Regions from separate parts of the Litorivicinus lipolyticus genome, predicted to be linked through region 2. Evidence: riboswitches for the same ligand, from Rfam matches in the RefSeq annotation. Region 2 holds a riboswitch; the other holds the start of a gene.

What was found. A riboswitch is a leader RNA that binds a small molecule or an ion and turns the genes downstream of it on or off. The one in region 2 is predicted to bind thiamine pyrophosphate.
Region 1: it holds a riboswitch for thiamine pyrophosphate, as region 2 does, so the genes downstream of both, thiM (hydroxyethylthiazole kinase) here and thiB (thiamine ABC transporter substrate binding subunit) in region 2, are expected to answer to the same signal.

The regions. Positions count from the first base shown of each region.
Region 1 covers NZ_CP045871.1:2,159,336-2,166,826, reverse strand. The annotation lists gene GH975_RS11080 (hypothetical protein) at 1-450, opposite strand, end outside; gene GH975_RS11075 (sodium:solute symporter family transporter) at 497-1,831, opposite strand; gene thiD (bifunctional hydroxymethylpyrimidine kinase/phosphomethylpyrimidine kinase) at 1,822-2,631, opposite strand; gene thiE (thiamine phosphate synthase) at 2,621-3,253, opposite strand; gene thiM (hydroxyethylthiazole kinase) at 3,250-4,029, opposite strand; TPP riboswitch at 4,064-4,152, opposite strand; gene GH975_RS11055 (HD domain-containing phosphohydrolase) at 4,360-5,514, shown strand; gene GH975_RS11050 (methyl-accepting chemotaxis protein) at 5,446-7,059, opposite strand; gene panC (pantoate--beta-alanine ligase) at 7,122-7,491, opposite strand, start outside.
Region 2 covers NZ_CP045871.1:1,775,263-1,782,753, forward strand. The annotation lists gene GH975_RS08970 (FAD-linked oxidase C-terminal domain-containing protein) at 1-370, opposite strand, end outside; gene GH975_RS08975 (DUF805 domain-containing protein) at 466-807, opposite strand; gene GH975_RS08980 (thiamine ABC transporter ATP-binding protein) at 865-1,479, opposite strand; gene GH975_RS08985 (ABC transporter permease family protein) at 1,466-2,977, opposite strand; gene thiB (thiamine ABC transporter substrate binding subunit) at 2,988-3,974, opposite strand; TPP riboswitch at 4,023-4,114, opposite strand; gene GH975_RS08995 (thiamine diphosphokinase) at 4,142-4,747, shown strand; gene GH975_RS09000 (NUDIX hydrolase) at 4,714-5,157, opposite strand; gene recA (recombinase RecA) at 5,191-6,234, opposite strand; gene GH975_RS09010 (HdaA/DnaA family protein) at 6,341-7,012, opposite strand; gene GH975_RS09015 (DUF2066 domain-containing protein) at 7,009-7,491, opposite strand, start outside.

The DNA of each region.
Region 1 (7,491 bases), 380 kb from region 2:
GCCCAAGGTGGTCAGGGCGCCCGCTTTGAAGCGATCATGTTGGGCCGCGACCATGGCCAGTCCATAGTTCGCCCAGGCACGAACTAGCTTGCGGTTTGATGCCAATAACGGCATCACAAAACTGTTAACCGCGTCGGCCTTGTCGGCCGCGATCACCAATTTCGGCAGTATTTGTAAAGCGTGAAGCTGCGCATCCCAGGCTGACAGCATCGTTAAGTGACCGATCAAGGCGCTGCTGTCGGCGCCACTCAACACGGCGTCGTCGGCGGCCAGGTGTTGCAGCAGCAACCAACTGGCTGCGGACTGGGTTTTCGGATCCGCGCACGCAGCGACTAGCGTGGTCGCCCACCCCTCGCTGTTGCCCATGGATCGGTTCAGCGCGTGCATCGGTGCGGTCGCGCGTCGGTTCCATTGGGCCAGTTGCTCGGTCAGTGTCAGGGTGTCGGTCATGCGTGTCGTCCTCGGTTTGGGGCGCGAGTATACGCCCTAAACGGACTCAGGTCGCCGCGGTCTCGCGCAGGTCCCGGGTTAGCGTCGACATCAGCAAACACACCACGACCGGCAATACAGCCGCGGCCAAAAAAGCCTCCATCAGATGAGTCGGTGGTTGTCCGGGCAGCGGGAAATACACTAGCCCGGCGACCAAGCCCGTGGCGGACGCCATCAGCGCAGCTCGAGTTGAGTGGCGGCGCGAGTACAGCCCGTAGAAAACCGGGAACGCGATCGCGCAGCAGATCAAGTCAGCCAGCAAAAACAAATACAGCACGCTCAAGCCTTGGGCGGCGACCCATGCCGCCGGCAGACTCAGAGCAATCACGACCGCGCCGCCGACCCGCGGGTTCGGTGTCAGGCTGGTCAATCCGGTGATGGCCGAGTCAGCACTGCTCATGAACAGCAATACCCCTAGCGGAATCAGCATGGCGGATAACCACAGCGGGCTGCCGGTGGTGACGACATTAAACAGCGCGGTTGAAGGATCACCGGCGCCGCCGGTGGCGACAAACAGCAATCCAAAACCGCCAAAAGCCAACACAATCGGCGCTGCGATGGCGGCGCTGATGATCAGTGCTCGGCGAAGCTGGCCGTTGCTGGACGCGGTTTCAGCACGTTGCCACTGGCCTTGATGGAACAGGTTGGTTAAGGCCACAGCAATGAAAAACGTGATGCCGGCTTGGAGGCCGGTGCTGGAGGTCAGGTCGAACTGGGCGTAGTCCACCTTGGGCGCAGGTAGCGACTGAATTAGGCTGAATCCGGCGAACAGCACCGCCACAATCAGCGGGGCTGCGATCCAGGCTTGGATGCGATCGGTAAACATAGAAACGCGCAGACCGCCCGGTAGGCTGTACGCCAGGGTAGCAACAATAACCGCTGTGGCCGTCCAAGCCAGCGGGATGGGCGCGAAAATTTGCACCAGTTTAGCGACCGCGGTGAGGCCGGCGGTCAGGCTGATGATGAGGTAAAACGCGATCGCAGCGGCTGCGGCATAAACCATGCTTTTGCCATAGCGCTGTGACACGTAGCCGAACACCCCATTGCCGGCGTCGCTGTGTGCGAATAGGCGTGGCGCGATTATCGCCATCAGCAGCAGCGGTGCGGCGACGCCAAGGGCGTAGCCAATGATCGCCCCGACGCCACCCCAGGTAGCCGCTTCTGGCGGGCCAAATAGGATCCAAGCCCCCAATGCGGTCGCCAATAGGGTCGACACTAGTTGCAGCGTCGAGCCCGTCAGTGTGGTCGTTGCACGGGCGCGGTACCAAAACCCAGCCAGTGCGGTGCCGCCGGCAATCATAGAAATAATGAGCAGGGCGGTGGGGGTCGAAATTAGTGGCATGAGTGTGACTCCGTAAAGTGATGAACCGGGCCGTGCCCGCTGCCGACCTTGAGTTGGTGGGCCTGTTCGATGGTGGCGTGGATGTAGCGCTTGGCGTTGGTGCAGGCCAGCGCCGGCGACTGGCCATGGCCGAGGTTGGTGGCGATAGTCGCCGCCAGCGTGCAGCCGGTACCATGGGTGTTGCGGGTAAGGATGCGAGGGGCTTGCAGCCAGTCAATGCCGTCGGCGGTTGCTAGGCAGTCGTGGCTAAATTGGCCGTCCAGGTGGCCGCCCTTTAGCAGTACCGAGTTGGCGCCCATGGTGCGCAGCGCAGTCGCCTGAATCTCCATTTCGGTTTCTGTCTGGGCCGGGGCGCATCCGAGCAAGAACGCCGCCTCGGGCAGATTCGGTGTCAGCAGCGTCGCCTGGGGTATTAACTGGGTGATGAGGCTATCGACGCCACTCGGATCCAGTAGCGAAGCGCCGCCTTTGGCGATCATCACGGGATCGACAACGACGGGAGTTGTCGCCGCCCGTTCGATCAAAATAGTGGTAATCGCGCGGGTGATGTCTGCATTGACCAGCATGCCAATTTTGACTGCGTCAGTGGAAATGTCGTCGAAGACGGCATTCGCCTGTTCAACGATAAAGTCGACAGGGGGCAGGTAAACCGCCCGCACGCCCTGGGTGTTTTGCGCAGTCAAGGCGGTGATTACCGACATCGCATAGCCACCGTTGGCACTGATCGCCTTGATGTCCGCTTGGATACCGGCGCCGCCCGAGGGATCGGATCCGGCGATGCTAAGAATGTTAGGAATCATAGGCGCTCCGCAGATCTTGGGCGGCGCGGCAGGGGTCTGGGGCGCTGCAAATAGCCGAAATAACGGCGATTCCGCCGACGCCGGTGCCGGCGATTGTGCCGGCGTTGGTGTCGTTGATGCCGCCAATGGCGATGTGCGCGATGGGGCAGGCTTGGACCAGCGCGGCCAAGCCATCCAGACCGGTCGGTGCGGCGTGATCAGGCTTTGACGTGGTGGCGTATACCGGGCCCAGGCCGGCGTAGTCGACCACGCGCGGATCGACTGCGCGTAGCTGACTCAAATGATTAATTGAAAGGCCAATAATTCGGTCATCGCCCAGTCGTGCTCGAGCCTGGTCCGCCGGCATGTCCTGTTGGCCGACGTGGACACCGTCGGCGTTCAATGCGACTGCGGCTTCGACGTCATTGTTAACAATCAAAGGCACAGCGGCGGCCCGCAGCAGCGGTTGCAGTTGGCGTCCAACCTTGATGCGGTGCTCGGTCGAGGTGTTCTTCATGCGCAGCTGGACCATGCTGACGCCGCCGCGGATTGCCGCTTCGACGGTGTCGAGTAACCCCAGTCCGTTGGCCGGTTGGCTCCCGACCACCAGGCACAGTTTGAGCTGATCGGAGAGGCCGCTCATCCCCGTGTCACCCACGGCGCTAGCTGGTCATCGCCGATAAGTGCCAAACCGTCCAAAAATGCCGCGTGAAATGATCCGGGCCCGGCCGCGCGCGATTGCGCCCAGTCGCCGGCAGCAGCGAAATGGGCGGCCGCCGAGACTGCCGCATCAAAGGGCGTGGTAATGGCCGCGTAAGCGGCGGTCAGCGACCCCAGCGAGCAGCCCATGGCGGTTACGCGCGGCATCCAGTGGCTGCCCCCGCTGATATCCGCGCACTGGGTTCCGTCGGTCACATGATCGACCTCACCGGTGACCATCACGATAGCGCCGGTTTGATTGGCCAGCATCCGCGCGGCGTGCTTTGCATCCTTGACTGAATCGCCACTGTCGACACCGCGGCCGGCGGATTGGGTGCCGTTTAAGGCCATAATTTCCGAGGCGTTGCCTTTGATAATGGCCGGTTTCAGTGCAACCAGTTCAGCGCAGGCGTCGCGCCGGTAGGCCGAGATGAAATGGGCCACGGGGTCCAGCACCCAGGGCAGATCCTGTGCGTTTGCGGCGCGGGCTGACGCACGCATGGCGTCAAGCCACGGCGTCGACAGCGTACCGATATTGATCGATAGGGCGCCGCAGATGGGCGTGAACTCGGCGGCTTCCTCGGTCGCATGAACCATGGCCGGGGAGGCGCCGGCGGCCAATAAGGTGTTGGCGGAAAACTGCATGGCTACATAGTTGGTTATACAGTGAACAAGGGGTGAAGTAGTACGAAGGGTATGTAGCGTGTTTGCATCAGTCATGACATCTCCAATCGGCGCACGAGAGGGGACAAATCAGATTGACTTGCGACCTCCCTACGCCAGCATTATCTGGTTCAGGTTCAAAGGGTACGTCTCAGCCTTTCGGCGCCCCTGGCTTGGCAGAATCTAGTGCTCAGGGCGCCGCGATGCAACTGCCAAAAACGAATGAATGAGCCGGGCAACGTTGACGGTGGGGCCGGTCACTCGGGCATCGGATCTGTCGTTGGTCTGAAACACTTGTTTCGCCCCCTCGCTCCAATGACCGTTGACGCGAGCATTAATGGGCAGTTTCATAGATCATGAGAAACTAGCATTTGAAGGAAGCTCACTGTGAATGAGCCTGCGACTGTTTTGGTCATCGATGACGACCCCAGCATCTGTGAAAGTCTGCGGCGACTGTTTGATGGGCGCTACCAAGTGCGCATCGCCGATCACGGTGAAGCGGGGTTGGTGGCGGCGCAGTCCCCGCCGTACCCGGACGTTATTTTGCTGGACGTGCGTATGCCTGACATGAGTGGCTACGAGGTGTTCAAGGCGCTCAACGGACGTCCTCGGGTGTCGAAAATCCCGGTTATTTTCATTACCGGCGCCGGTGCAGTGAAGGATGAAGAAAAGGCCTTGGAAATGGGTGCGGCTGACTACATTGCCAAGCCCTTGCGGCCCTCTTTAGTGCGCGCTCGCGTCGACGCTCAGGTCGAGCTAAAACAGGCGCGCGAGCGACTCGAAGATGAAAACGTTCGGTTGGAATCCGTTATCCGTGCGCGTATGCGCGAGAACGAAACCATGCAGTCGGCGACCATTGCGGCGCTGGCCAGCTTGGCCGAAGTGCGCGACGGCGACACGGGGCATCACATTGCCCGCACCCAAGCCTATGTGCGCTTGCTGGCGGACTACTTGAAACATTTGCCGCGGGATCGCGACGAATTGACCGAATGCAATATTGAGTTAATGGTTAAATCCGCTCCCCTGCACGACATCGGCAAGGTCGGCATCCCTGACCAGGTGCTGTTGAAACCGGGGGCGTTGGATGCGGCACAGTGGCTGACCATGCGTCATCACGCTGCGATGGGCGCCGAAGCATTGGAACGCGCCGAGCGTCAGGTCAACGCACGCCTGCCGTTTTTGCACTATGCCAAGCAAATCGCCCGCTGGCATCACGAACGTTGGGATGGCACGGGTTATCCGGATGGATTGGCCGGCGATGTGATTCCGTTGTGCGCGCGTTTAATGGCGGTAGCCGATGTGTTCGACGCCTTGATTAGTGTCCGAGTGTACAAACCCGCGATGAGTTTCAAGGCGGCCCGTGAAATCATGATAGAGGGCCGTGGCACTCACTTCGATCCGGTCGTATTGGACGCTTTTTTGGACCAGTTTGACGCGGTATGTGCGATCGCTCGGGCACAGACGGATAGGGATTTAGGCCAAACTGTAAGCGCAACGCACGCCGCCCCAATGGCGGCCGTTAATCAAAACCGGACACGATAAGTCGGTCAAAACTTCGCCGGTGTCGCGTCGATAGGTCAGGATCATGTGGTCGCGTTGGTGTGAACCTGCGGTTTTGCCGACACGGTCTTCGAATATGCGCTTGGTTCGATTGCCCGCCAGGTCTTTTTTCGGGTCGCCGGTTAAGGGTTGGCAGAACCTGTCATTGTGTGTCGGCACATAGCCCTGCGGGTCGATGGCAATCATGTAAATCAACCAGTCATTGTCATCCAGCGCCGCTTCTTGAATGGGCGGCAGTATCTGGTCACACAGGCTGTCAAAACCGGTCGAAAAGCGCACCGGATCGGTGCCCGCGACGCGCCGATATTCAGGGCTGAACAAGGCACTTTCGGTAATGTGGCCGTCGCGGACGGCAGCTTCAAAGGCCAGGCCGACTTGTGTGGCGACCGCGTTGCAAATAACCGCGGCCTCGCGGTGCATCGGGTGTGAAAAGCCCTGGCAGGTCGAGAACACTTCTAGGCTATTGCGCATAAATCCGGATTGTGAGGTCAGCGTGGCCGATAGCTCATTAAGCTGTTCGGCTAACTCGCGGTTTTGCTCGTTCAGGTCTGATATCTGGCCGACGCTGTCGGCCGCGGCGGTGACCCCGAGTGACTGTTCGTTACTGGCGACGCGGATCGCTTGTACCGACTCGTTAAACGCCGAAATCTGGCTGAACACTGATCCCATCACGCCTTGCACGTCGGTCACTTCGCGCAGCCCTTGCTCGGTTGCTTCGGTGACACCGGATAGCAGCTTGCGCACCCCTTTGGCTTGTTCGGAGGCGCGCCCGGCGAGGGCGCCGACTTCTTGGGCGACGACGCTAAAGCCACGCCCGGCTTCGCCTGCACGTGCGGCTTCAACCGCAGCATTAAGAGCCAATAGATTGGTTTGGAATGCGATTTGGTCGATGGCCTCTAGGATCGAGCCGGTCTTGGCGACCTGAGCCTTTACGTTCTCCATTTGCTCCAAGGTTTTGCCCAGCGCGGTTTGGCCATGGTTGGCTTGAACGGTCAGTTCGCCGGATTGCTCGACCAGCCGCTCAGAGGCTTCTAGGTTGCCGCGGATCGTGCTTTCAAGTTCACGTGTGGCGCCGGCAGTTTCTTCCAGCTGGGCGGCGGCGGTCTGGGTGCGCGTGGTCAAATTGTCGGCACGTCGAGCCAGGTCTGCCGCGCTGCCCTCAACATTGGTGGCGGAATCAAGTGACTGGCGCAGCGCTTCATTTAGCGTGGCGACGGCGGCTGCCAAGGCACGCCCAAGGTCGCCCTTGAGTTGGTTGGGAAAGTCCAACTGGCATTGGGCGATGGCGTTAAAGGCCTGAACCACACGCGAACGACCCTCGGTGTTTTGTAGCGTAATGACAAAATGCTCACCGTCGACCTCGATAAAGCCTTTTTGTGTGTCGTTTAAGTGCACGCAAGTGCCGGCGCGTAACTGAGCGGGTTCGATGAAAGCGTTGCCCGGTGTTAGCGGTTGGTTGCTGTCAACGATGCGACCTTGTGCATCGACCATGACAACGGGGCACTTAATAGCAGAGAGTACAGACACAACTTGTCCTTAGACGGGCGGCAAACACCGGTCTAAAGGTAGCGGCGAGGACACCTCGATCTTTAGGGTTTTTCTAGCTCGATGTTATCAATCAAGCGGGCTTTGCCCAGGTAAGCGGCGACCAGAATCACCAAATCTCGGTCGGCCAGCCCGGCCGACGACAGCGCGTGGGCACAACGCACCTCAACGTAGTCGACCCGAAAGCCGTTGCCGGTCAAGGCGTCGGTGACATCGCGTTGAATGGCCGCAAAATCGGTTGCGCCGTCCAGGATACGTTGGCGGGCGCCGGTTAAGCACCGGAATAGTGCGGGTGCGACTGCGCGCTCCGACTCGGTCAGGTAGGCATTGCGGCTGCTGAGGGCCAAGCCATCGTCAGCGCGACCGGTCGGTACACCGACGATGTTCAGCGGCATCAGCAAGTCTTGGACCATC
Region 2 (7,491 bases):
CCGTGATCACGCGCGCCACCGGGTCCAGCGCCTTGATCGCGGACATTTTGGTCAACGACAACAGCACCCCGCCCTCGTGCGGCATCGCGCCGCCGGACAAACCGGTTCCGGCCCCGCGCGTCACCACCGGGATGTCCTCGGCATAGCAGGCTTTAAGCACCGCGATCACTTCCGCTTTGGTCGCCGGTAAAGCCACTACCATCGGTAAACGCCGATACGGCGCCAAGCCATCGGTCTCGAACGGACGCAGGTCTTCATCTTTGTGTTTGAGTTGCGAGGGCGTCAGAATCAACTGCAAGCGCGGGACGATGCGCGCGCGGCGCTCGTCAATCGTGGCTTGGTCAAGCAGGTCTTGGGTCATAGCGTTCATGCGGCAATCCTCGTTTGAGCGAGCTTAGTTATACCGCATGGTAAATTGGTCTGACCAATTTATCCAGTCATTGCCAACCCGTCACGCCAAACGTCTTAGTCCAGCGCCGGCGCAGGGCCCCACTCGTTTTCACGCGCGTCACCGGCGCGCAATCCAAAGTACAGTGTGGCGATAAAACCGATACCCGGTACCAACACCACCAGCCCCCACCAGCCGCGGTGCCCGATGTCGTGGATACGCCGCACCAGCAGCGCCACATAGGGCACGAACAACAATAGCCCCAGTAAGTTGGCAAGCCCTGACCACACTGCCCCCAAAATAATATTGGCGGCCACCGAGAACAGCGCCCACCACCAAAACTCGGCGCGAGAAGAGCGCGTATGGAAATCAAAGCACCGGTTGAACCCCATTTTTACTGCGTCGACAAAGCCAATCATATGTTCTCCTGTGTCTATGCCACGGTTATGCGGCCTGCGGACCAATAAAAAAACGGACTAATCGCCAATTCGGTAGCTGGGTGCGCCCAAACGCTCTAAATCGGCGGCGTCATGGGTAATCAGCAAAACCGTTTTGCCCTGACGATTGACCTGGCTCACGGCCGCCAGTGCATCCTCGCGGCTGGCCGGGTCCAATGCCGAAAACGGCTCGTCCAACAGCATCACCGGGCGCGGGCTGACTAAACAACGCGCCAGCGCAACGCGTTGCTGTTGACCGCCGCTGAGTTCCCCCGGCAAACGCTGGGCCAACTCGCCGATGTCCAGGGTCGCCAGTGCCGCCGCACACACCTGGCGCTGGACCGGATCCAGCAAACGCGGGGACAGCCCCAAACCGACGTTATCCAGCACCGACAGGTGCTCGAACAAATTATCGCCTTGAAACAGCACTGCGAACGGGCGATGACTCGGCCCCTGGGCCAGCACCGACTGATCCCCCCAACGGATGTCGCCGCTGTCGGCCACCAAAAAACCAGCCAACAGGTTAAACAGCGTCGATTTGCCCGCCCCGCTGGGGCCGACCACACCGAGCATGGCGCCGGCGGCGACACTGAAGTCAAACACCAAAGGCGGGTATTCGGGGTAGGTATAGGTCAACTGGTCAACGCGTAGCATGTGCACTCCGAGTGCGGTGAGCCCAAATAAACAACAGCCAAACCGGCAGCCACAGCCACAGCGCTAAGGCAAAGGCGTCCTGGGTTCGATAGCTGCCCAGCTTTTGATACAGCAAATACGGTAGCGTCTGGAAGTTTTCGGTGCCAAACAGCGCGATCACGCCAAAATCGCCCAGGCTTAGGCCAAACGCAAACACCCAGCCCCACACCAGCACCGGTTTTAGCACCGCCAAGTCAATCCGCCATACCCGGGTCACCCCGTGAAGCGCCCACTGCAGCGCCAAGCGGTCGCTACGGGTGTGATGGCGATCCATCGCCGGCCACAGCACGGCGCCGACGAAGGGCAGGCACAGCAACACATTGGACAACACCACGGCCGCGCCCGGTGACACCCATCCGCCGCCGCGGGCGAGTAAAAACAAGCCCAGCGCCAGCACCTGGGTCGGCACCATAAAGGCCAGCCAGGCCGACACCGACAACCAGCGATCCAGCCCGGAGCGACTGCGCCGTAATTGTCCCAGCACCCAGGCCATGGCGACCACCAGCGTCGCGCTTAGGCTGCCGACCCACAGCGAGGTCAGCGCCGCCTGTTGAACCGCGCGCTGCGACCACACCGCCAGCCACTGATCACCCAGTCCGCGCCAGAGCAAAGCCGCCATCGGCAGCAGCCAAAAACCCAGCACCAGCCAATACGCAATCGCAAAGCCGACCGTGCGCACCGGCCCAACGGCGCCGGTGCGATCGTTCAAAGCCAGCCACGGCGCGCGCGATCCAACCCAGGCCAAGGGCGCCAGTACCAGCAACTGCACCAGCGCAATCAGCGCCGCCCGGCCCAAATCAAAATCCAGTTTGATGGCCTGAAACAGCGCCACCTCTAGGGTCGCCCAGCGCGGGCCACCGCCCAGCACCAGCACAATCGCAAAACTGGTAAAGCACAGTAAAAACACCAGCCACCACTGGGTCACCAGCAGCCCACGGCTGCGCGGCCACAACAGCAACCCAAAGCTGCGGCGGCGACTCAGCCCCAGTTGCTGAACCAAGCGCTGCTGGTTATCCGGTACGCGCTGCCACTGCAATTCAAGTTGGGCGGCGACCCAAGGCGCGTTCAAAAACACGTGCGCGATCAGAATGCCGGTCAGCCCGTAAAGCCCGCCACTAAGGGGCATTAACCCTTTGCGGCCGTAGGCGGCGAGCACCATCAATACGACCACCAGAGTCGGCATCACCGGGACGGTGCTGAGCAAGGCCGACAGCCCGCGTGGAATCCAGCGGCGCGCCGCATGGTGGTGTAAAAACGCCAGCCCCAGGCCCAACGCCACCGACAAGGTGGCGCTGAGCGCGGCCTGAAAAACCGAACGGCCTAGTTGCTGCTGAAAGCGCGTGTCGAGCAAAAATTCAAACGGCAACCGACCGCCGGCGCTGACGATAGCGGTCAGTAACAGCCCAACCAGCCCCCACAGCAATAGATACAGTGCACGCGGCGGCCAAGCCCCGTGCACTCCGACGGGCCTACTGGCCAATCGCGCTCAAGAACTCGGCAATTACGGCCTCGCGCTGGGCTTCGACGCGCTTAGGGTCGGCCAAGCGGAACGGGGCCGGACGCGGCTGGACTTCAAAGTTGTCCGGCAGCGCCATGTCGATCACCGGGTAGGCCCAGTTACCAGTTGGAATTGCGCTTTGAAAGGCATCCGACAGGATAAAGCTCAAAAACTCGGCCGCCAATTGCGGCTGGTCGCTGGACGCCAAAGCCGCAGCCACTTCGATTTGGCCTTGATGGCCTTCCTCGAACGCGGCCCAGGCAAAGCGCTCATCGCTCTCTGCAATGCGGTGGTACGCCGGCGACGTGGTGTACGACAGCACCATGTCCGCTTCGCCCTGTAAGAACAGGTTGTACGCCTCGCTCCAACCCGGGGTGACGGTCAAAATACTGTCGGCCACGTCAGCCCAAAATTCGCCGGCGCGATCGCCGTAGACGGATTTAACCCACAACAATAGTCCCAATCCAGGCGTCGAGGAGCGCGGATCTTGGATCACTAATTTCACGTCCGCCGGCAGGTTGCGCAGGGATTCGAGGCTGCTGGGCACCTGGGTCAAACGGTCGCTTTGGTAAACAAAGGCAAAGATCGAGTAGTCAAAAGGTACAAAGGTGGCGTCGGTCCAGGGTAGCGGCAACGGCAGGCTCAAACGTTGCATCGGCCAATCGTGGGTTGCAAACAAGCCGGTGGCGCGCGCCAATTCCATGGTGTTGGTGTCCAAGCCCAACACGATATCGGTGTCGGTGCTGTCCCCTTCCAATTGAATTTTGCGCAGCAAGCCAATCGATGATTCACCGGTGACAAAGCGCAGATCGCACTCGCACTGGGCTTCAAAGGCGGCTTCAATCGCCGGCGCCGGACCCCAATCCGCGGCAAAGGCGTCGTAGGTCGACACCGTTAACACGGGTTTGGCCAGCGCCGACATCGGCAGCAATAAGGACAGGACTAGTGTTTTGTTCATGGCTCGCTCCAGTTAATTCACCAGGCGGCATAAGGTAGGACTCGGTCCGTAAAAGGACTGTGGTCTCCCTCCGCCAGCACAATCTGGTTCAGGTTCAATGGGTATTATCTCAGCACCGTGGTGCACCCCAGACGGGCACGATGGTATCGTCCTGACCCATGCAGTCAATGACTTTCGATCGACCGGTTCTTTTACTCGGCAACGCGCCCATTAACGCCGCCCTGGCGCGCTGGGTTGGCGATTGGTCCGGCCCCATTGTGTGCGCCGACGGCGGCGTGCGTCACCTGCCGCCGGGCCGGCACATCATCGTCGTCGGTGACATGGACTCTTACCAAGGGCCGGCGAGCACACGACTCCACGACCCCGACCAAGACAGTACCGACTTTGATAAGTGCTTAGCCTGCGTGCGGGCGCCGGAACTGATCGGCGTTGGCTTTTTGGGCGGGCGCTGGGATCACAGTTTGGCGGCGTTATCGTCGCTGGCCCAGGCACGGGATCCGATTCGATTGATCGACCATGAAAATTCGATTGTGCTGGTTGACGGCGACTATCAGGGCCGCCACCGGATCGGCGACACCCTCGGCGTAATCCCGATGCAGCGCTGTCAGTTCAGCGCCAGCCACGGCCTTGCGTATCCGCTGGACGGCGTGGTTTTGGAGTTGGGGGTGTGGGTCGGATCCAGTAACCGCATTACCGACGCCCACGTCAGCATCCGCGGCCAAGGCCGTTACTGGCTCAGTTATGCGTCGCCGCTAAAGCCCGATTCCGAGTAGATAACACCCTCGGCGGCCGCGCCCATCGCCGGCGCGATGTAGGGCATCCAGTCGGCAAAGGTCGCCAGGTCAACCCAGGCAATTTGATCGCACTTGTGCGGCTCCGCGTTGATGGGTTGGCCAGTGAAGTCGGCCCGATAAAACAGGTCAATCACGCGGCGCTGATCGGTTTTGCGGTGCAGGGTATGGACCAGCGTTAGGCTGGACGGATCAATGTCGACGCCGACTTCTTCGGCGCATTCACGAACCGCACAAACCGAGGCCGATTCACCCTCGTCGACGCCACCGGCCGGCGGGCACCAGTACCCGTCCATGTAACCGGTGTTGGCGCGTTTGAGCGCCAACACTTGACCATCACGTTGCAAAAACACATAGACCGCTACAAACACGCGATCGCGCGGTGCGCTCATAAAAAACGCGCCCGTGGGCGCGTTAAGTCTGACCTAGACAGCACTTTCGTCTTCGGGAACCTCATCGGCCTGGTCGACCTCTGGCGTCGGGCCGCTCAGCAAACGACGGCGTAATTCACCTTCGATTTCCTGGGCCATGCTCTGGTTTTCTTCCAAGAAACGGCAGGCGTTGGCTTTGCCTTGACCAATCCGGTCACCGTTGTAGCTGTACCAAGCGCCCGCCTTGTCGACCAGACCTTCCTTGACACCCCAGTCAATGACTTCGCCCATGCGGTAGATGCCCTTGCCGTAAATGATCTGGAACTCAGCCTGACGGAACGGCGGCGAAACCTTGTTCTTGACCACTTTGACGCGGGTTTCATTACCGACCACTTCGTCGCCATCTTTGATCGCGCCAATGCGGCGGATGTCCAAACGCACCGAGGCGTAAAACTTCAAGGCGTTACCACCGGTGGTGGTTTCAGGGCTGCCGAACATGACACCAATTTTCATTCGAATCTGGTTGATGAAAATCACCATGCAGTTCGAACGTTTAATGTTGCCGGTTATTTTACGCAGCGCTTGGCTCATTAAGCGGGCCTGCAAACCGACGTGGCTGTCGCCCATGTCGCCTTCAATTTCCGCACGCGGCGTCAACGCCGCCACCGAGTCGATGACCAACAGGTCAACACCACCGGAGCGCACCAGCATGTCAGCAATTTCCAGCGCCTGTTCACCGGTATCCGGCTGCGACACCAGCAGTTCTTTGACGTTAACACCCAGTTTTTGGGCGTATTCAGGGTCCAGCGCGTGCTCGGCGTCGATAAAGGCCGCGGTGCCGCCCGCTTTCTGGCATTCGGCGATCGCCTGCAATGTCAGTGTGGTTTTACCTGAGCTTTCAGGGCCGTAAATTTCAACGATACGACCGACCGGCAAACCGCCTATGCCCAGTGCAATATCCAGCCCCAAGGAACCGGTCGAAATGGCCGGAATCGATTCAATGGGCGCATCGCCCATGCGCATAATGGCGCCTTTGCCAAACTGGCGTTCGATTTGTCCAAGGGCGGCGTCTAGGGCTTTGTTGCGGTTATCGCTCATCGTCTTTGCTCTACTGATTTGAGGGGTTACCACGCTAGCGGCTTTGGTGCGCCGTTTCGCGTGGTATATGTGTATTTATACAGTAATATTTTGCCGACGCCAAGTGTCAGTCTTGGGCGTCGGAACGATCGCCCAGCAAGGTTCGGACAAAGGGCACGGTGACGACGCGCTGATCGCGCAGCGACGCCCGCTCGATCTGATTAAGCAAACCAACTAGCTGTTTAGTCGAGCGACCGTGGCGGCGCATCACATAGGCAATCACGTCCTCTCCCAGACGCAAATCCAACACCGCCGCACGCCGGCGCAGCAACCCAATCAGGTCGTCATCGGACAGCGGTCGCAGAGCGTACTGTGGCAACTGGCCCGCACGCGAACGTAAATCCGCAATCGCCCAGTCCAAACCGTCGACCGGCTCGGCGCTGAACACCCACAGCCGATGGCCCTGGTCCAGACAGCCATTCCACAGCGCAAACAACGCGTGCTCCCAGTTGGCATCCCCGACCACGCTGTCGATATCGTCCAGCACGACCGCGGTAAATTGATCCAGCCCCTCCAATACATCCGGGGTCAGCTGATCGTCCGCCAGCGACAGGTAAAACCCGCCGCGCTCGGCCACCCCCGCATGCGCCAAGTGCGACTTACCCGAACCGACAGGACCGTGCACCCACAGGCTATCGCCGGCCGCCACCGCTGCCACCACGGCGCTGTTTGGGCCTGGCTCAAAGGCCTCGAATCGGGTCGCGGGATCCGGCCAGGCGTTGAGCGTTTGCTGCCTCACGGGCGCGCCACAACGGCCAAGTCGACCGGGGTTTGATCCAAGGTGTTTATCGGCAAGCCGAGCCAGTCGGCCAATTGCTCGGGCCGCGCGCCTGTGATGACGCGAAAGCGTACGTATTGGGCGTCCGAATAAACCGGAAAGGCCTGTTCGACCGCGTCCAAACCGCGCAATCGGGCCATGAAGGGGGCAAAGTTGTTGGCCGTTAACCCAGCCACCGACAAACTAAGGTCGCCACTGCCGACTACCGCATAGTCGGCGACCAGCGTTGGCAGCCAGAACCCGTGGATGGCCAGGGCGACTTCGCCGGGTGAGGCAAAGGTTTGGTTCAAGCGGCGGCCATCGGCGCTGCGCAAGTTCAGCTGCCAACGCTCGCCGATACGCGCCAAGCGGCCGGCCACGTAGTCGTCACCGTAACGGCCATTGGCAACCTCGACGCCGTCGAAAAACAGACCCCACAATTCCGCATCCGAGACCAGACT